One region of the Hafnia sp. CBA7124 genome, then DNA from elsewhere that is predicted to be linked to it. Evidence: predicted binding sites of a transcription regulator. Region 1 holds the regulator's gene; the other holds the start of a gene.
What was found. Region 1 encodes LexA, which represses DNA repair genes until DNA is damaged. Its sites were predicted from a motif close to TNCTGTATGTACATACAGNA; they were not measured.

Region 1 (10,493 bases):
CCGCCTCTTTTGAAGATTATCTCAGTAATCATGTCCGTGATATGGCTATGAATCAGGCCAAAATCATTGCTTCAATTGATAGTGTTGTCACGGCGGTGAAAAATAGAGATACCAAACGTCTTGCTATCATCGCCAATAAATTAGGTACCGGTTCGGATTTTGACTATGTTGTTATCGGGGATAAAAATTCTATCCGCTTATATCATCCTAATCCGGCCAAGATTGGCCTTCCAATGCAGTGGAGCAAACCCGGTGCACTGGAGCGTGGAGAAAGTTATTTCATTACCGGTAAAGGCTCTATCGGTATGGCAATGCGCGCGAAAACGCCGATTTTTGATGAGCAGGGCAAAATTATTGGCGTTGTTTCACTGGGCTATTTGGTCAGCAAAATAGATAGCTGGCGGCTAGATTTTTTACTGCCTTTAGCGGGCGTGTTTGTCCTGATTCTGATTATCTTGATGTTGCTATCGTGGATGTTTGCCTCGCATATTCGTCGGCAAATGTTAGGAATGGAACCGCGCCAAATAGCACGCGTGGTTCGCCAGCAAGATGCGCTGTTTGGCTCCGTGTATGAGGGACTTATTGCGGTCGATCCCGATGGCTTGATTACTGCGATCAACCGAAATGCGCGCAAAATGCTTGGGTTAAGCTCGCCGGGAAGACAATGGCTGGGAAAACCTATTGAAGAGGTTGTTGATCCTGCGGGCTTTTTCACGGAACAGATTGAAGAAAAGCGGCAGGATGTGATTTGCACGTTTAATGGCTTGAGCGTCATTGCTAACCGTGCGGCCATACATTTCGGCGATGAGCTATTGGGTGCCATTATTAGTTTCCGTAGCAAAGACGAAATTAGCACGCTTAACGCCCAGCTCACGCAGATAAAACAGTATGTTGAAAGCCTGCGCACGTTGCGCCATGAGCATCTTAACTGGATGTCGACGCTCAACGGACTGTTACAAATGAAAGAATATGATCGTGCGTTGGCAATGGTAAAAGGTGAGTCACAGGCGCAGCAGCAGCTGATTGATAGTTTAAGAGGTTCTTTTGACGATCGTCAGGTTGCAGGGCTGCTTTTTGGCAAAGCGCAGCGCGCTCGTGAGCTGGGGCTGACGTTTAATTTGGTTGAAGGCAGCCAGCTACGTCAGTTGCCTGAGGGTCTTGATAGCACTGAGTTTGCGGCTATCGTGGGTAATCTACTCGACAATGCTTTTGATGCTAGCCTGAAGAATTCGCAGGGTAATAAAACCGTCGAGCTGTACCTTAGCGACGAGGGCGAGGATGTGATCGTGGAAGTAGCCGATCAAGGATGTGGCGTTCCTGAGTCTTTACGTGAGGCTATTTTTGAGCAAGGGGTAAGCACCAAAACAGAAGACGCCGGTGAGCATGGCATCGGACTGTATCTGATTGCCAGCTACGTTGGCCGCTGTGGTGGTGTGATTACGTTAGAAGACAATGAACCTTGTGGAACTTTATTTTCCGTATTTATTCCGAAAGTGAAAAAGACTTATGACACAACCAATAACGATTCTGATTGTTGAAGACGAGACTCCGCTCGCAGAGATGCATGCGGAGTTTATTCGCCATTTCCACGGCTGTGGTCAGGTATGGTTGGCGGGAAATCTTGCTCAGGCCAGAATGATGATTGAGCGATTCAAACCCGATTTGATCTTGCTGGATAACTATTTGCCCGATGGCAAAGGCATCACGCTATTGCACGAATTAACTCAGGCGCGTTTCCCTGGTGGTGTGGTATTCACCACCGCGGCAAGTGATATGGATACGGTGTCAGAGGCGGTGCGGTGCGGCGTATTCGACTATTTAGTGAAGCCGATTGCCTACGAGCGCTTGGGGCAAACGCTTGAGCGCTACCATGTACGCAAGCGGATGCTTGCTAACAGCGATAGCGCCAGCCAGCGTCAGATTGATGATATGTTCAATGCCTATGCACGTGGCGAGCAGAAAGAAGAGTTGCCAGTTGGCATTGATGCGTTGACCTTAGATAAGGTGCAGAAGTTATTTGCCGATCCGGATGCGCGTCATACCGCTGAAACCGTTGCACAAGAGCTTAAGCTAAGCCGAACAACGGCACGGCGCTACTTAGAGTTTTGCGCGGGCCGCCATCTGATTATGGCTGAAATTGTGTATGGAAAAGTTGGCCGCCCACAGCGAACCTATAGAGCGCCAGAAACGGCCAAAAATGGCTGATGAATGGGCTGATTATTGATGGGTAGCTGGCTGAAAATACAAAAAACACATGCTTAATGCCGATCAGATGCGCTACGGCTCAATCTTTATGTATTTCACGGTTTCAAAATGGTCGCTACCTGTATATACTCACAGCAAAACTGTATAAACAAACAGGTGGTGGAATGAAAGCACTTACAGCCAGACAGCAGGAAGTCTACGATCTGATTCGTGACCATATTGAACAAACTGGCATGCCGCCAACCCGCGCTGAAATTGCTCAGCGCTTGGGATTCCGCTCTCCTAATGCGGCAGAAGAACATTTAAAAGCGTTGCAGCGTAAGGGCGTTATCGAGATCGTTTCCGGCGCTTCTCGTGGTATTCGTCTTTTGATGGAAGATGAAACGGGCCTGCCTTTAATTGGCCGCGTGGCAGCCGGTGAGCCCCTGTTAGCGCAAGAACATATTGAAGGCCATTATCAAGTGGATCCTGCTTTGTTTAAGCCAAATGCAGATTTCTTACTACGCGTTAACGGCATGTCGATGCGCGATATCGGCATTTTAGACGGTGATTTGCTGGCCGTGCATAAAACTCAGGATGTGCGTAATGGCCAGGTTGTGGTTGCGCGTATCGAAGATGAGGTGACGGTTAAACGTCTGAAAAAACAAGGCAATATTGTTCAGCTGTTGCCAGAAAACAGCGACTTCGAGCCTATCGTTGTTGACCTGCGTGAGCAAAACTTCACGATCGAAGGTTTAGCGGTAGGCGTTATTCGCAACGGCGACTGGATCTAAAACTTCGCCTGTTGTGTTTGACATCACACCGATAGATTAAGCCCCTTAATTGGGGCTTTTTTATGCGGCATATTTGTTCATGACTGCAGCCTCTTTGTGTTGAGATAACGGATAGCTCATCTGGAATGAATTCAAAAAAATGAAAATGCTTACACCAACCGATAAGGCGCTGTGGATCCTCGCACTACCGATGATCCTTTCGAATATCTCTGTTCCGCTATTAGGGCTAGTCGATACCGCGGTGATTGGGCACTTGGATAGCCCTGTTTATCTTGGTGGCGTAGCCGTTGGCGCGATGGCGACGTCATTCTTATTTATGCTGCTGCTGTTTTTGCGCATGAGCACGACGGGACTGACTGCGCAAGCATTCGGTGCAGGGGACAAAACGGCGCTGGCTCGTGCGTTGGTGCAGCCGATGCTCTTAGCGTTGCTGGCAGGGTTCGCTATTATTGCGCTGCGGCAGCCTTTGATTAACGGCGTGCTGCGAATTGTTGGCGGTCATGAGGATGTGCTGGAGCAGGCTCGTCTATTTATGCAGATTCGCTGGCTTGGTGCTCCTGCGACGCTGGCAAACCTTGTTATTCTTGGCTGGCTGTTAGGCGTTCAATATGCCCGTGCGCCGGTTATATTGCTGGTTGTGGGCAACGTTATTAACATCACGCTGGACCTGTGGTTTGTTGTTGGGTTGGGCTGGAAGGTGCCTGGTGCAGCAAGTGCCACGGTGATTGCCGACTATGCGACCTTTTTATTGGGGCTCGGTCTGATTTGGCACGTGATGAAACTGCGCGGTCTGCATCTGGAATATTTCCGTAATGCGTGGCGTGGGAACCTTCGCCGTCTGTTGGCGTTAAATCGCGATATCATGCTGCGTTCTTTGTTGCTGCAATTATGCTTTTCATCGCTGACGATTCTGGGTGCCAGAATGGGAAGTGAAGTGGTGGCGGTGAATGCGGTACTGATGAATTTGCTGACGTTTACCGCCTACGCGCTAGATGGTTTTGCTTATGCAGTGGAAGCCCATTCAGGGCAGGCCTATGGTGCACGCGACGGTCGTAAACTGCAGAAAATTTGGCATTCTGCCTGTCGGCAGGCGGGTATTGTGGCGGTATTTTTTGCCATGTTATATGCCGTATTTGGCCAACAAATCATCCAGATATTAACCTCGTTGCCAGAAGTACAATCGTTGGCATTACACTATCTGCCATGGCAAATTGTTTTACCACTGCTGGGCGTATGGTGTTACCTGCTGGATGGCATGTTTATCGGTGCGACGCGCGGTGCTGAAATGCGCAATAGCATGGCCGTTGCCGCTGCGGGGTATGGTTTAACACTGTTCACGCTCCCTTGGCTGGGTAATCACGGTTTATGGCTGGCTTTAGCGGTATTTTTATCGTTGCGCGGACTTTCATTATGGATTGTCTGGCGACGTCATTGGCGGGAGAGAACTTGGTTCCCTGTCAATAATGTTGAATTAAATTAGGTTGTTATAGCGTTAAGCAATGAGGGCAATGTGATAATTCCGATAGTTTTCGCATTGCCCTAAAATGGCGCGCTATTAATATTTGCTTACATTCTAACTGATAAAAATTATTCTCCGCTTATTCCCTGTTTTTTCTCTGCTTTTATGCCTTTTTGCGAAGATTTTTTATTAAATATTATCGATTATCTAGCTGAAAATATTTTTATGCTCAGTATCCGCTAGTCTTAATGGTGAACGTTAACTGATGCCTCACATCGCAATTGTGATTAATTCAATCTAGTACAGATGTGTGGGGAATATATTCCATTACATAAGTGATACGGAGTTATTATGAATAAAGATCAAGCGAGCGGTAACTGGAAGCAGTTTAAAGGCACAGTGAAAGAAAAATGGGGCAAGTTAACCGACGATGATCTTACCGTAATCGAAGGGAAACGCGATCAGCTGGTAGGTAAAATCCAGGAACGCTACGGCTATCAGAAAGAAGCCGCTGAAAAAGAAGTTAAAGCGTGGGAAGATCATAATAAATATCGTTGGTGATATTTAAACTTGCTTGCCTAAATAATCACTCTGCAAATACGCATTATAAATAAAGAACGGATACGAATATTAAAACGGGAAATACTCCATTATTGATATTCCTTTATTAATAATGTGCCACTGCTGATATTGATTGCAGATGATTAAAAAGAGAGCCGCAGATGCGGCTCTTTTTTATGCGTTATTTAAACGCTATTTTTTCTTTTTTGGTTCGGAATGATCGTGATGACATGTATCACGATTATCGCAAGACTCAATTTTCCCACAGTCTCGACATAAACCATGCGCTTCTACCACGCTATGCTGCAGTGAGAACCCCGTCAGCGCGGCGAGCTTTTCTAAATGTTCCTGCACATCCTGCGTTGTTTGCTCAGTCACCTGCCCACAGCGATGGCAAATAAATAATGCAGACGTATGGCTAGGCTCTTCGATGTGATGACACATTACGTAGCTATTGGTGGACTCCACTTTGTGGATGAAGCCTTGTTCTAGCAAAAAGTCGAGAGCGCGATAAATGGTCGGCGGCTTAGCCTGTGGCTCAGAAACACGTAGCAAATCCAGTAAATCATAAGCACTGATAGTGCCTTTCTGGCAGGCCATCAGACGCAACACCTCCATTCTTTGCGGAGTCAGTCGAACATTGCGTTGCAGACAAATCTCTTCTGCCTGTGCGAGCAGTCGCTCTAACGAGGTTGTGGTCATGATGTTTTGCTTCCGGCCAAGCCAATAGGGTGCCGTTATTTTAACATAGTTATACTCGTCATACTTCAAGCTACATTTTGTTAGCAGTGTTTGCTTAAAACCCAAAATAAAACGGGCTGACAGGGGATTCCCGTCAGCCCGCTTTTACTTAAGGCTGCAGTGGCAAATATTCAATCTGTTATTTGATTTCAGACTGATGCGCATAGGCGTCGCCGTTATTCAGATTATTGATAACAGTTGCGCGTTGATCTTGTGCACTTAGCTGTGAAAATGTTGCGCTACCGTGGACGGTAGAACTCGCGATACCGGCTTCATGCAGTTTTTGTTTAGCCATCATCTGATGAGCGTAAGCAGAGCCGTTACGGTTTGAGTACGCTAAGGTACTTTGTTCTGCTGGGCTGAGGTCAGAAAATGATTGAGCAAAAGCTGAACCAGTTAGAGTAAGAGCAACGATAGCAGACAGTAAAATTGAAGTTTTCATGATTTTCTCTTCTTTAAATTTTTTGCAGTAGGTCAGGGCACTCGGTGGTGGCTCACTGACCTACTTTGCAGGATTTAATAACAAATTCAGTTCTGTATGGCACTGGGCAATGCCGATTATTTATTGATAGTAATTTGATGAGCTTGAGCACTACCGTTGTTCAGATGATTGACAACGGTTGCGCGCTGTTCACTTGCGGTCATATCAGAAAAGCTTTGTGCAAAAGCAGAACCCGCAAGGGCTAGAGTCATTAGTACGGTCAAAGTAATAGTTTTCATGGTGTCATCTCGCTAAATATGTGATCTAGATACTGATTTAATAGACCAGTCGTCTAGTTAAAGGGTAAAAAATAATGCCAAACGTTTTCACGCAGGCATTCATTGTGCTGCGATTGTCTCTTTAAATGGTGCCGGGCTTCAGCAAGCGTTCCGTACGCTGCATGGCTGAAACAAACGGTGCATCAGATCTGTTGACCTTAGCCCGTAACGCTGCGCCTAACCATAAAGAGTATAGTGAATCTGCGAGTAGTTCGGGGGATTCTTCAATCACCAGCGACCCTTCTTCAACGCCAGACTCGATACTCGACTGCAACTGGGCGATGACGCGTGTGATACCAGAATCTAATGCTTCACGCATGACCTCTGATAAATCACTGACTTCACCTGCCAGTTTTACGACTAAGCACTTACTGTGGCATACCGTTTCACAGCTTTGCGTCATCCAATGTGAGAAATAATCTAACAAATGCTGACGCTGTGTCTTTTGCCCATCCGAAAACTTCTCTTTCAGCATTATTACGTAATCGCTGAAATAACGGGTAAGCATAGCTTCACCAAACTTCTCTTTAGATTTGAAGTAATGGTAGAACGAACCTTTTGGTACCCCTGCGGTAGCCAGAAGCTCATTTAAACCCATCGCCGTAAAGCCAAGGTTTAAAATCAATTCTTCACCCACATCTAAGATGTGTTCGCAGGTGCTGTTGGTCGTGCTCGTCGTTTTGTTCATGTGAGTTACTATAGTAGACCGGTTGGTCTAAGTCAATAATCAAGTAAATCTGTGAACCAGATCACATGTGTATGGATTAGTTTACACACAGGGTAACGCTAGCCACAGTCGCTAATGGCTGTAAGAGTATCTCAGTTCTGCCGAAAAATCAGGTATCTCACGTTTTCTAAAGCAGAGTGCTTGAGCCTCTGGCCGCTTGGCATGAGCGCGGAAGTCTGTGGGTTCAGCTCAAATTCACGGTATACTTGCCTAATACCCACGGCGATGCTGTTTTTTCTAGGCGCCGTATCTGATTCAAACTGACTGAAATCCTGAGAATAATGACCCAAAACGCCAATAATCCTTCTTCTGCTATGCCATTCAGCCAGAGCCGCTTTTCTGTTGCGCCGATGCTGGATTGGACCGATCGCCATTGCCGCTATTTTCATCGCAAGCTGACTAAACAGACCCTTTTATATACCGAGATGGTGACGACGGGTGCCATTATTCACGGCAAAGGTGACTATCTGGCTTATAGCGAAGAAGAGCATCCGTTGGCGTTGCAGCTGGGAGGAAGCGATCCTGAAGCTCTGGCGCATTGTGCGCGTTTGGCTGAGCAGCGTGGCTACGATGAGATTAACCTCAACGTAGGCTGTCCTTCAGATCGCGTTCAAAATGGTCGTTTTGGGGCTTGCCTGATGGGCGAAGCCCAGCTGGTTGCCGACGGCATTAAAGCGATGCGTGACGTGGTTTCTATTCCTGTTACCGTGAAAACGCGTATTGGCATTGACGATCAGGATAGCTATCAATTTTTGTGCGATTTTATCGGCATAGTTTCAGGCAAAGGCGAATGCAATAGCTTTACAGTTCATGCGCGCAAAGCATGGCTCTCTGGCTTAAGTCCGAAAGAAAACCGTGAAATCCCGCCGCTCGATTATGAGCGTGTCTATCAGTTAAAACGCGATTTTCCTCATTTAAATATCGCCATCAACGGCGGCATTAAAACGCTGGAAGAAGCCAAAATACATCTGCAGCATTTAGATGGCGTGATGATGGGGCGCGAAGCCTATCAAAGCCCAAGCATTTTAGCGCATGTCGATCGCGAGTTATTTGATCCTTCTGCCGAAGTGCCAAACAGCATTGATGTTGTACGTTCTTTGTATCCGTATATTGAACGTGAATTGGCTAATGGAACCTATCTGGGCCATATAACGCGTCATATCCTCGGTATATTCCAGAGCATCCCCGGCGCTCGCCAATGGCGTCGTCATCTGAGTGAAAATGCGCACAAGGCGGGAGCAGGCGTTGAAGTGGTTGAAGCTGCTTTGCAATTTGTTAGCCAGTCACGTGGTGAATAAAACTAAAATTTAGTAAAACTCATCAGGCGCTGTTGCATAAGCTGCAGCGCTATCTTTTAAAATCATATAGTTACGTAATTTCTATTCTTGGCATGATTCTTGTAAATCACTGAGTAGTCGACGGTATCACCGTTGTATTTCACTCAGGAGATCACCATGTTGGAAGTCCTCTTTATTCTTGGCTTTTTTGTCATGCTGATGGTGACCGGAATTTCAATTCTCGGCATTATCGCCGCCGTGGCCGTTGCCACACTGTTCATGCTGTTTGGTGGCCTGTTTGTGATGGTCTTTAAACTGCTGCCGTGGATTGCTTTGGCTATTGTGGTGGTGTGGATCTATCGCTCCATGCAGAAGCCACAGACGAGGCGTTATTATTAATCGTTGAGTTGTAACCCCCTCCCAGCCTCCCCCTTCGCAGGGGGAGGGGCCGATTGCCCTTCTTTATTTACTAAGGAGGGCTATTACTCTGGTATCAATAAACTCGATCCCTGTGTTCCGCGACTTTGCAGGGTTTCGTGCGCTTTTTTGGCATCCGCTAAAGCAAATTTCTGCGCATCGGGTACATCCACGTTAATCGCGCCGCTGGCGATCAGCGAAAAGAGTTCGTGACTAGCGCTGAGTAAATCCTGATGGCTGTTGATGTAGCCGTTGAGAGAAGGGCGCGTGACATACAACGAACCTTTCTGGTTTAAAATTCCCAAATCCACGCCGGTAACGGGGCCTGAAGCGTTGCCGAAGCTCACCATCAGGCCGCGTTTTTTCAGGCTATCGAGTGAGGCCAGCCAAGTGCTTTTCCCCACCGAGTCGTACACGACGCTGACTTTTTCACCTTGAGTCAGCTCGGACACGCGTTGGGCAATGTCTTCGGTTTGATAATTAATGGTTGCCCATGCCCCCGCCTGTTTGGCGCGCTCTGCTTTGGCATCGGAGCCTACGGTGCCAATCAGTTTGGCGCCGAGCGCTTTTGCCCACTGGCAGGCGATTTGGCCGACGCCACCGGCTGCGGCATGGAATAAGAAGATTTCACCCGCTCTGATTTCATAGGTTTGACGCAGCAAATAGTGCACGGTCAGGCCTTTTAAGAAAGCGGCGGCACCTTGTTCAAAACTAATGGCTTCGGGAAGCAGCGCAACCTTCTCGGCTGGCACGTTATGAACGGTGCTGTAGGCGCCGAGCGAGCTTTGCGCATAAACCACGCGGTCACCCACTTCAATGCTGGTTACGCCTGCGCCCACTTTTGTCACGACGCCAGCCGCTTCGGTTCCTAGACCTGACGGAAACTGGGGCACTGGGTACAGTCCGCCACGAATATAGGTGTCAATGTAGTTGATTCCGATTGCTTTATTGCTGATTTGTACTTCGCCAGCCGCGGGATCTTTTGGCGTAAACTCTACATATTCAAGAACTTCTGGCCCGCCGTGGGCGTTAAACTGGATACGTTTTGCCATCGTCTTTCCTCAGATGCATAGTGTCATTGTTATAATCGAAAATCGGGCACATTCAGGTATACTGACGCGTCTTTCATTAACAGGTAAAGCATTCCCACTATGGCAGGAAATAAACCCACCAACAAATCAAACGAGACCCCGCGCGACAGGCAGATGGAGGGGCTCAAGCTACCACCACATTCGCTGGAAGCGGAACAGTCCGTGTTGGGCGGGTTGATGCTGGACAACGAACGCTGGGATAACGTGGCAGAACGTGTCGTCGCCAACGATTTCTACAGTCGTCCACACCGCCTCATCTTTACTGAAATGCAGCGCTTGCTAGAAATGAGCAAGCCTATCGACCTGATCACGCTGTCTGAATCATTGGAGCAGCGCGGTGAATTAGAGTCGGTGGGCGGATTTGCATATCTAGCCGAGCTGTCGAAAAACACCCCAAGCGCGGCAAACATCGGCGCTTATGCGGATATCGTGCGTGAACGTGCGGTAGTTCGCGATATGATCTCGGTAGCCAACGAGATCGCC
Region 2 (10,493 bases), 1.8 Mb from region 1:
TACGTTTATGGCCGCTCAGGCGCTTGAAGATGCCGCAAAAGCGGCTGGTTATGACCAGATTAAAATTGAGACTCAGGGTGCAGACGGCATCGAAAATCGCTTAACCGCACAGGATATCGCGGAGGCCGACATCATTATTCATTCGGTTGCCATCACGCCTGAAGATAACGAACGCTTTGAAAGCCGCGACGTATATGAAATCACTCTGCAAGACGCCATTAAAAATGCGGATGGGATCCTGCGTGAAATTGAAGAGATGATTCAATCCGAACAATAAGAAACGCGGTTGTTTTTCAATCAATTCATCAGGGAGATATACCTATGGCTATTAAGAAAAGGAGCGCAGTGAACCCTTCGTCTGGCGGCGAAGCAACGCTGACTAAAAATCCCAATGCGATGCCAGCGGCAAAACCCAGTATGTGGGGCGATCTACCACAGCATGTGATGTCTGGTATTTCACGCATGGTGCCGACGCTTATCATGGGCGGCGTCATCTTGGCCTTCTCACAGCTTATTGCCTATGCGTGGCTGAAAGTGCCTCCTGAGATGGGCATTATGGAGGCCATCAACACCGGGAAATACGTTGGTTTCAATCTCTCCTTGATGAAGTTTGCTTATTTGTCGCAGTCGTTTGGTGGAATTCTATTTAGCTTCGCCATCCCAATGTTTGCCGCATTTGTCGCCAACTCGATCGGAGGAAAGCTGGCGTTCCCTGCGGGGTTTATTGGCGGATTAATCGCAACTCAGCCAACCCCTGAATTAACATGGGATTTAAGCAAGCTACAGTGGGTCACCAACTCACCGGTTCCTTCAACGTTTATTGGCGCACTCATCATCGCCATTGCCGCCGGTTATTTAGTGAAATGGATGAATGCCAAAATCCAATTACCTGCTTATTTGCTGGCATTTAAAACCACCTTCTTATTACCTATTCTGTCGGCCGTTTTTGTCATGCTGGCCATGTATTACGTTATTACGCCGTTTGGCGGTTGGGTGAATGCCGGTATTCGCGTCATGTTACAGGCGGCGGGAGATAAAGGCGTGCTGATGTATGCCGTGGGGATTTCCGCCACCACCGCTATTGACCTCGGCGGGCCAATTAATAAAGCGGCAGGTTTTATCGCTTTTAGCTTCACCAGCGATCACGTTCTGCCTATCACCGCACGCGCTATTGCGATTGTGATCCCTCCTATCGGTTTAGGGTTGGCAACGCTCATTGACCATCGCCTCACTGGCCGCCGCTTATTTAGCAGCCAACTGTATCCTCAGGGAAAAACAGCGATGTTCCTCGCCTTTATGGGGATTAGTGAAGGTGCCATTCCATTCCTGCTCGAAAGCCCGCTAGCCTCTATTCCGGCCTACATGACGGGCGCTATCGTAGGCTCAACCACCGCCGTCGCATTAGGCGCCGTGCAATGGTTCCCTGAATCAGCGATATGGGCGTGGCCTTTAGTCACCAATTTAGGGGCTTATATGTTTGGCATTGCGTTAGGTGCCGTCGTGACTGCACTGATTACCGTATTTATTCGCAATATCCTGTTCAAAAAAGGCAAATTGCACATTGAGGTGATGTCTTAACTGATAACGGTGCTGCCTCCGCCACAAACGGTGGCAGCAAGTATGACCCGCCGGTCTTATCATGATATTTAAGCGAGTGTCTCATGTATAAATCGCCCTCTTCAGCGCTCACCGCCTGTCAAATATGGCTAGCCAAGCGCAACTTAGACGCCGTTATTATTAACGCCAAGCAGAATAAATTTAGCCATACAGGATTACTTAGCGCCTCGGGATACCTCTTTATCACCCGCACCAGCCAGCATATTTTGGTCGACTCTCGTTATTATCATGAGCTATCCGCAAAGGCAGATAGCTATCAGTTGCACATGACAGATACACAGCACCCTGCTTCGGCCATCATCAATCAAATCATTGCACAGGAAAAACTCGCTTGCGTTGGGTTTGAAGCCGAGCATCTGAGCTACAGCCAAAGTCTGTCTCTCATCGAAAAAATTAACGCTGAGATGAGCCCCATTTGTCTCGATGAACTGCGCCAAATAAAAACGCCATCCGAGATCGATACCATCAAATCGGCATGTTTAATTGCCGACTGCGCCTGTGCGCACATTCGCCAATATATTCGCCCCGGCATGACGGAACATCAGATCGCCAACGAGCTTGAGTGGTTCATGAAAAACGAAGGTGCGGAGAAGACGTCATTCGATACCATCGTTGCCAGCGGAGTACGCGGAGCCATGCCTCATGCCAAAGCCTCACAGAAAGCCGTTGAGGCCGGAGAGTTCATTACGCTCGATTTCGGTGCTCAATATCAGGGGTATTGTTCAGACATGACCCGCACTTTTTTGGTTGAGGGTAACGGCGATAACTCGCCACAAGAGCACCCGCTTTATGCCATTTATCAGGTGGTGTTGCAGGCTCAACTCGCTGCCATCGCCGCTATTCGACCCGGCGTACGCTGTTGTGATATCGACAGCGTGGCGCGTTCTATCATTTCAGCCGCAGGCTATGGCGATTTCTTTGGCCACAATACCGGCCATGCCATTGGTATTGATGTGCATGAAAACCCGCGTTTTTCCCCGACAGACACCACCGTGCTACAGGCTGGTATGCTGCTGACCGTGGAGCCAGGCATTTACCTGCCCGAACCGGGCGGCGTGCGCATTGAAGACGTGGTATTGGTCACCGAAAACGGCTGCGAAGTTTTATACCAAATGCCCAAACAATTGCTGACCACCGGCGGGGATATCCAATGAATATCGACCTATTACAGGCTCTCTGCGAGGCCGATGCCATCGCCTCTTCCGAACAGGAGGTTCGCGATATTCTCTTACAGCACGCGAGCCTATGCGGCAAAAAGGTTTCTTTTGATGGGCTAGGCTCAACGCTGATTCAGCTCAACCAGTCCTCAGGGCCTAAGATTATGATTTGCGCCCATATGGATGAAGTAGGTTTTATGGTGCGTAGCATCACTCGCGAAGGTGCCGTTGAGGTTATCCCCATTGGTAACGTGCGCATATTAGCCCGTTTCATGCAGCCTGTGCGCATTACCACGCAGCACGGCAAGAAAATCCACGGGTTGCTGGACGCTGAGCTGCACGGCGCTGAAGCGCGTAATTTGTGCGTAGATATTGGTGCCACCTCGGCGGAAGAAGTGAATCAGTGCGGAGTTCGCATTGGCGATCGCGTTACCTACGCCAGCGACTTTAAAGTTCTCTCTCCGGAATCGCGCATCATGGGAAAAGCCTTTGATGACAGACTCGGCTGTTTCTTGCTGATTGAATTAATGTACGCCCTGCGCAACGTTGAATTAGATGCCGAAATTTGGCTAGTTGCCTCTTCCAGCGAAGAGGTGGGGATGCGCGGGGGTAAAACCGCAGCACACATGATTCAACCTGATTTGGCCTTAATCCTCGATACCGCATGTTGGTCAAAAAACTTTGATTACGGAGCCGCTAATCATCGGCAGATTGGGCAAGGGCCGATGCTGGTGATGTATGACAAAACGCTCATTCCCTCCCCTCGCCTGCTGAACTTTATTCAAGACACCGCGCAACAACATTCCATTCCATTGCAGACCGATATGTTCAGCAACGGCGGTACCGATGGCGGCAGCGTACACCTTTGCGGAAACGGTATTCCAACTGCGGTACTGGGCGCGCCAACGCGGCACGGCCATTGCGCCGCATCAATTGCGGATTTGCGGGATATCGAACACACCAAGCAGCTTCTCGTTGCCGTCATCCAGCAACTGAACGCCGACACACTCCATCATCTAACGGACTTTTCGCAGTAGCGCGAGTTTAGAAAAGGATTCATGCCATGCTAAAGATAGAATTTCTCTGCCCTCTGCCAAACGGCTTACATGCCCGCCCCGCCTATGAGCTCAAAGGCCAGTGCGGTCTATTTGACAGTGAGATTATCTTTATTAACCAGCGCTCCAATCACCGCGCCGACGCGAAAAGTTCCCTCGCGCTTATCAGCACCGGAACATTGTTCAACGACGCTTGCCTGCTCGAAATCCACGGGCACGATGAGGAAAAAGCCTACCGCGCATTAGACACCTACATTAAACAGAGTTTTGCCGACAGCGACAGTGAAATTGAACCTCTGCCCGTAGCCACCACGCGCCCTATTCCACGATCGCTTTCTCGCTTTCAGCCTAGCCTGATCCACGGCTGTGGGCTATCCAGCGGCATCGGACATGGCGCGCTGTTGATCTACCGTCACGCTAATATCGACATCTATAAATCTCAACCGGCCAACGTGCAGGACCCACTCCTGCTTGAGCATAGCCTGATTGCGCTTGCCGAGCAGCTTAACCACCAGTTGACCAGCCTAAAAGGGCAAAGTAAAACCATTATCAATGCCCATCTCTCGCTGATTCAGGACAAAGAATTTAGCCAAAATATTTTGCGTCATCTGAACCAGAGAAAGTGCAGCCTGGCGACCGCAGCCATTGAAAGCATGGAAGAGGTGTGTGGCAAATTAGCCATGTCAGCAAGCGAATATCTGCGCGAGCGCGTGCAAGACATCAGAGATATTACCGCGCAGCTGCTGCAAGTTGCCTATCCCAACGTTAATTTGGGCGCTCCTCTGGTTTTGCATAAACCGACGATTATTGCCGCCGAAGATATCACGCCGAGTCAATTTTTAAGCTTAGACAAACAGCTTCTGGCAGGGATGGTGTTAACGCAAACCGGACGCACCTCGCATACGCTCATTTTAGCGCGCTCATTGGGTATCCCCGTGCTTTCGGGGATCGAACTCTCGGCCTTACAGCACTTGGATGATAAAACCGTCTTTATCGATGCGCAAACCGGTATTCTGGTTATTGAACCCAACGAAGACGTCAGTGGCTATTTCTCCGTAGCACTCGAGCTGGAACAACAAAACCGTGCGCGTCAGCTGAATATGGCAGATCTTCCCGCGGTCACGCAGGATGGGCGCTGCATTGAAATAGGTGCCAACATCGGTACCGCGCAAGAAGCCCCCGCCGCGTTTAGCCAAGGCGCGGAAGGCATTGGCCTATTTCGCACCGAAATGCTGTTTATGGATCGCGACAAAGCGCCCGATGAACAAGAACAGTTTGAAGCCTATCAGCAGGTGCTGATGAATGCTGGCAACCATCCCGTGATTTTTCGCACCATGGATATCGGCGGCGACAAAAAAATCAGCTATCTGAATATCCCTCAAGAAGAAAATCCGTTTCTTGGCTATCGCGCGGTGCGCATTTATCCCGAGTTTACCGAGCTATTTACCCTTCAGCTACGCGCCATACTTCGTGCCGCAACCACGGGGTATGCGCGTTTAATGATCCCAATGGTACACACGCTCGATGAAATTCTGTGGGTGAAGCAGCAAATTGCCTCGGCTCAGCGTTCGCTGAAAGCAGAAGGTTTACGATATGCCGAAACCCTAGAGCTCGGCATTATGGTTGAAGTCCCCTCGGTGTGCTTTATCATCGACCACTTCTGCGATGAGGTGGATTTCTTTAGCATCGGTTCCAACGATATGACGCAATATCTGTATGCTGTCGATCGCAATAACCAGCGCGTTGCGCACCTTTATAATCCGATTACCCCTTCGTTTCTGCGTATGCTGCGCCAGATTATCGACGTTGCGCATCGACGTGAACGCTGGGTGGGGCTGTGCGGTGAACTCGGAGGCGAGCCTCGCTATTTGCCTCTGCTCATTGGTCTAGGTTTAGACGAGCTGAGCATGAGCGGCGCTCGCATTCCGGCCATTAAAGAATTGGCGAGAAAACTGACTGCCGAAGAGTGCGTTACGCTGGCCAATCGCGCCTGTGAGTGTAAATCGGCTAACGATATTGAAGCGTTACTGGATACGCAGGCGATTCCCGCTGAACAGAAACCGTTGCTGGCGCTAGAGAATATTATCGTTCCCGCTCACCTAACGAATAAAGAGCAGGTGATTCAATATCTGTGCGGCAACTTAGCTATTCAAGATCGTACCGATCACCCTACCGAGCTAGAAGAGGATGTCTGGCAGCGTGAGGATATTGTCACCACCGGTGTCGGCTTTGGCTTTGCGATCCCGCACACCAAATCGACTCATATTAAACACTCCAGTATCAGCATTGCTCGGCTTGAAAAGGTTATTGATTGGCAATCCGAAATGGGGGAAGTCGATTTCGTTATTATGTTGACCCTCGGCGCACAAGACAGCGTTAGCCACGTCAAAGTCTTTTCCCAGCTCGCGCGCAAATTGGTGAAGAAAGAGTTTCGTGAAGCGATGCGTTCAGCGCCGGATGCTGAGGCCATTCTCTCATTGCTACAAAGCGAATTAACCTTTTAACTCGATAAGAAACGCTCTCGGTATTCCGAGGGCGTTACCTCAAACTGCCGCTTAAACAAGCGGCAAAAATAGCTCGCGTCGCTATAACCACAGCGCTGGGCAACTTCATTCACGTTCAAATGGTATTTTTGCAAGATCATCTTGGCTTTACCCAACCGCACCCAATGCAGATAATCAATAAAGCTCATACTTCCCTCTTGCTGAAAAATACGAGACAGATGATTAGCGCTGATATTGAACATAGCGGCGGTATTTTCGCGAGTTAGCGCATTGGAAAAATTATCCTGAACGTAGATACAGATGCTTTTATATAAAAAAGCCCCACGCTGCATTTTATTTGCCAGCGGTAAGGCCAGTTGATGGCGGCAAACATGCAGCAAACTCAGCACTAAATAACGCCCAATATCGGGATCTGCCGTTCTTGCCGCCAACGCGTTTAGCGCCTGTAAAATATGCTCGATCTCTTCGGCATTTTGTTGGGTTATTTCCAGCGTTCTTAAACGATGAAAACCCGCCGTCGCAGCGCGTTTATCAAAGAAATGAAACCCAATGTACGACGGCGCAAACAGCACGCTGAGCAATAACACATCCTTGTCCCACGTCGGCTGACTGCTCGCAAATGCAGGGATATACAGCGCATCGCCGTGAGCCAACGTAATGCTCGTACCCGCAGGCTTTTCTGCCGTATAGCTGCCACGCAAAACAATCTCAAGGCGCGGGAATTTAACACCAAGGCCATTGCCTGACGCATGGCCTTGGTTATCATGCGAACGCTGAGCAAAATAAGTGTGTTTAAGCTGCTGAGGATTCAAAACCAGCCCGCTTAATAACTCGGTGAAAAACGGATGATCCGTTAGCGACATATCACTTCACATATCAGTTCACACATGCACATCATCCCGTATTCCCTCACCCATATTTCCCCAGCCGTCATGAGGTAAATATACCACGCCCTCTACTTACGCTTTCTGAACAGGCACACACATTTCAAAATCCCAGATGCCGCTTTCGGTGCCATCGTTGTGGTATTTTTCAAAACACGGCGCATTAATGGGCACATAGCCGCTTCGCGGCAGGACTTCGTTGAAAAACTCCATCCACGGGCGGCCAAAATCACCGTCCTCAACGTGCGCCTGCGCCACCGCATATAAGCCGCCTTTCAAGGTATCAATGCGAACCCCTTCGCTATTGGCAGGTAACACAAAATCAGGCTCGACGGTTATCGCGGTATCAACGCGCATCTCTTCCGGTGGAACTTCTTCTGGATTGTCGTAATAGATCGCAATCCAGTCACCGTTTTCATCCACCTTATTATTGTCAATCCATTGATATAGTTTCTGAAAACCGACACCCACATTTTGGTCTAACGGCCCAACCATGCGAATACCGGCGAAAATGCGCTCGGCGCGCTGCTCTACAATCATTTCCATTGTAACGCCCTCTCTCATTGCCAAGTGAAATACTGTATCCATAAACAGTATTGTCAAAATAAACCAAATTGCCAACTGCCGATTTTCACTTCTGTGATTCGCGCCGCGTTACGGATCTTGGTGAAAAAATAAGCACCCTATTTTACAGATCGTTACATTGGTTTTTATGCACAAAAAAGAAACACCCACCAACATCACACTTTCAGTTGTCATTAACTTGTAAAAAAAATACAAACAAAAACATAGGAAGTAACACATGACTTCATCTGCCTCAAAGCCCTCTCAGGCTAACGCCCGAACCGTGTTCCGCGTCACAAGCGGTAACTTTCTCGAGATGTATGATTTTATGGTGTTTGGCTATTACGCCAGCGCGATAGCCGAAACCTTTTTCCCCACTCAAAGCCCTTTTGCCTCTCTCATGCTGACGCTGATGACCTTCGGCGCTGGCTTCTTAATGCGGCCATTAGGCGCGATTGTGCTGGGTGCCTATATTGACCATCACGGTCGCCGCCGAGGTTTACTGATTACCTTGGGCCTGATGGCGCTGGGAACATTAACCATCGCCTGCACGCCGTCGTACCACAGTATTGGCATGGCGGCGCCGCTGCTGATTCTGGCCGGTCGCCTGCTACAAGGGTTTTCAGCCGGTGTGGAACTGGGTGGTGTGTCAGTCTATCTGTCGGAGATAGCCCCAAAAGATCGCAAAGGGTTTTACGTTAGCTGGCAATCCGGCAGCCAACAAATTGCCGTTATCTTTGCGGCGCTGCTGGGCGTGGGATTAAATCAGTATCTTGGCAAGAGCGTGATGACGGATTGGGGTTGGCGCATTCCGTTTATCGTGGGTTGTCTGATTGTGCCTTTCTTGTTTTATATCCGCCGTATGTTGGAAGAAACTGAGGCGTTTAACCAACGCAAACATCGTCCAAGCATGAGCGAAATTACCCGTTCGGTTGCCAGTAACTGGCAGTTGGTTCTGGTGGGTATGTTTATGGTGGTGACCACCACGGTGTCGTTCTATCTCATCACGGCGTTCACGCCAACCTATGGCAAAACGGTGTTGCAGTTTACCGCTCAGCAAAGCTTTTTGGTCACGCTGTTAGTGGGGATTTCAAACCTATTCTGGCTACCGGTGATGGGTTCTCTGTCAGACAAAGTCGGCCGCCGGCCACTGTTGTTACTGTTTAGCGTGCTGATGTTGCTAACGTCTTATCCATCGCTGAACTGGCTGGTAGCGCATCCCAGCTTTGCGCATTTGATTGAGGTGGAACTGTGGCTGTCGTTTATGTATGCCAGCTATAACGGTGCGATGGTGGTATGCCTAACCGAAATCATGCCAGCAGAAGTGCGCGCTTCGGGCTTTTCCATGGCTTATAGCTTGGCAACGGCGATTTTTGGTGGATTTACACCGGCCATCTCCAGCTATCTGATCCACGCCACCGGTGATAAAGCGATGCCGGGAATGTGGCTTTCTGCCGCAGCAGCCTGTGGCTTAATCGCCGCGCTGGCGCTACCGGCAATCCAACGTTTGAATAGCAATCGAGCCGTCACGGTGCCTAGCGGCAGCGCGGTAGAGCCAAAGTAAGTTTCTCGCACCAAAAATGAATCTTCCCGACTTTTTCATCAAGAGAAAGTCGGGATTTTTTTGGCCTTAAAGCGGCCACAGCCACGCAGCACCGCGCACGCCGCTGGAGTCACCGTGTTTAGCTTTACGCACCGGCGTTTCGCATTCCCGTCCGAATACCCACGTTGAGATCAGCGGCGGCACCGTGGTATATAACCGGTCCACATTACTCATCCCGCCACCAAGCACCACCACGTCAGGATCGATGATGTTAATTACGTGGGCTAACGATTTTGCCAGTCGCTGTTCATAGTGAGTAATCGCACGCTCAGCCAGCCCATCGCCTTGACGAGATAACGCCATAATTTCAGCGCCCGCTAGCGGCTGACCACCTAAGCGCTGGTAGTCCGTTTCAAAACCGGTGCCCGAGATAAAGGTTTCAATACAGCCTGATTTCCCACAGTAGCAGGGAACATCTTTCTGATACTGCCACTCGTCGTCATTGAGCCAAGGCAAGGGATTATGTCCCCACTCGCCCGCAATACCGTTTCCACCCGCATGTACCCTCCCATCGATTGCGATACCTGAGCCACAGCCGGTGCCAATAATCACCGCAAACACCAGATGTGCCCCAGCCGCCGCACCGTCGGTGGCTTCTGAAACGGCAAGACAGTTGGCGTCATTGGCTAAACGAACCTCACGCGACAGACGCTTGGCAAGATCTTTGTCTAATGGCTGACCGTTCAGCCAGGTGGAATTCGCATTTTTCACCAGTCCAGTAAAAGGCGATAATGTGCCAGGGATCCCCACACCAACGCTTCCTCGCTGACCCGTTTGCTTTTCGGCTAACTCCACTAGCCCCGCAATCGCCTCAACGGTTTTTGTGTAGTCATCGCGCGGGGTAGCAATACGATGCCGAAACAGCTCCTGACCGTTGTTTTCCAAGGCGATAACTTCAATTTTGGTACCGCCTAAATCTATACCAATACGCACATAGCCCCCTAAGCAGACGAATACTGAGTCGAGCTAGTGTGCAAAATTTCTCGGGCAATTAATACTACAGTCGCCCTTCTTTATTCGTTATCATGCGGCCTGTTTAACACATTGCCATACCCCAAATAATGGGAGTTGCATCAAGGCGGCAAGGGAGCGCAGCCAACATAGAGGCA

Region 2: a site for LexA is predicted at 7,794-7,813, ahead of sbmC (DNA gyrase inhibitor SbmC). Genes of this name have one in related genera too.

The regions. Positions count from the first base shown of each region.
Region 1 covers NZ_AP017469.1:381,560-392,052, forward strand. The annotation lists gene dpiB (sensor histidine kinase DpiB) at 1-1,538, shown strand, start outside; gene dpiA (two-component response regulator DpiA) at 1,507-2,205, shown strand; gene lexA (transcriptional repressor LexA) at 2,370-2,978, shown strand; gene dinF (MATE family efflux transporter DinF) at 3,118-4,458, shown strand; gene CPY98_RS01775 (CsbD family protein) at 4,789-4,998, shown strand; gene zur (zinc uptake transcriptional repressor Zur) at 5,191-5,700, opposite strand; gene CPY98_RS01785 (hypothetical protein) at 5,879-6,181, opposite strand; gene CPY98_RS20895 (hypothetical protein) at 6,298-6,459, opposite strand; gene CPY98_RS01790 (TetR/AcrR family transcriptional regulator) at 6,581-7,186, opposite strand; gene dusA (tRNA dihydrouridine(20/20a) synthase DusA) at 7,507-8,523, shown strand; gene pspG (envelope stress response protein PspG) at 8,680-8,901, shown strand; gene CPY98_RS01805 (quinone oxidoreductase) at 8,985-9,971, opposite strand; gene dnaB (replicative DNA helicase) at 10,071-10,493, shown strand, end outside.
Region 2 covers NZ_AP017469.1:3,194,182-3,204,674, forward strand. The annotation lists gene CPY98_RS14735 (PTS fructose transporter subunit IIB) at 1-277, shown strand, start outside; gene CPY98_RS14740 (PTS fructose transporter subunit IIC) at 322-1,578, shown strand; gene ypdF (aminopeptidase) at 1,662-2,771, shown strand; gene ypdE (aminopeptidase) at 2,768-3,811, shown strand; gene ptsP (phosphoenolpyruvate--protein phosphotransferase) at 3,838-6,333, shown strand; gene CPY98_RS14760 (AraC family transcriptional regulator) at 6,330-7,196, opposite strand; gene sbmC (DNA gyrase inhibitor SbmC) at 7,293-7,763, opposite strand; gene CPY98_RS14770 (MFS transporter) at 8,020-9,345, shown strand; gene mak (fructokinase) at 9,412-10,317, opposite strand.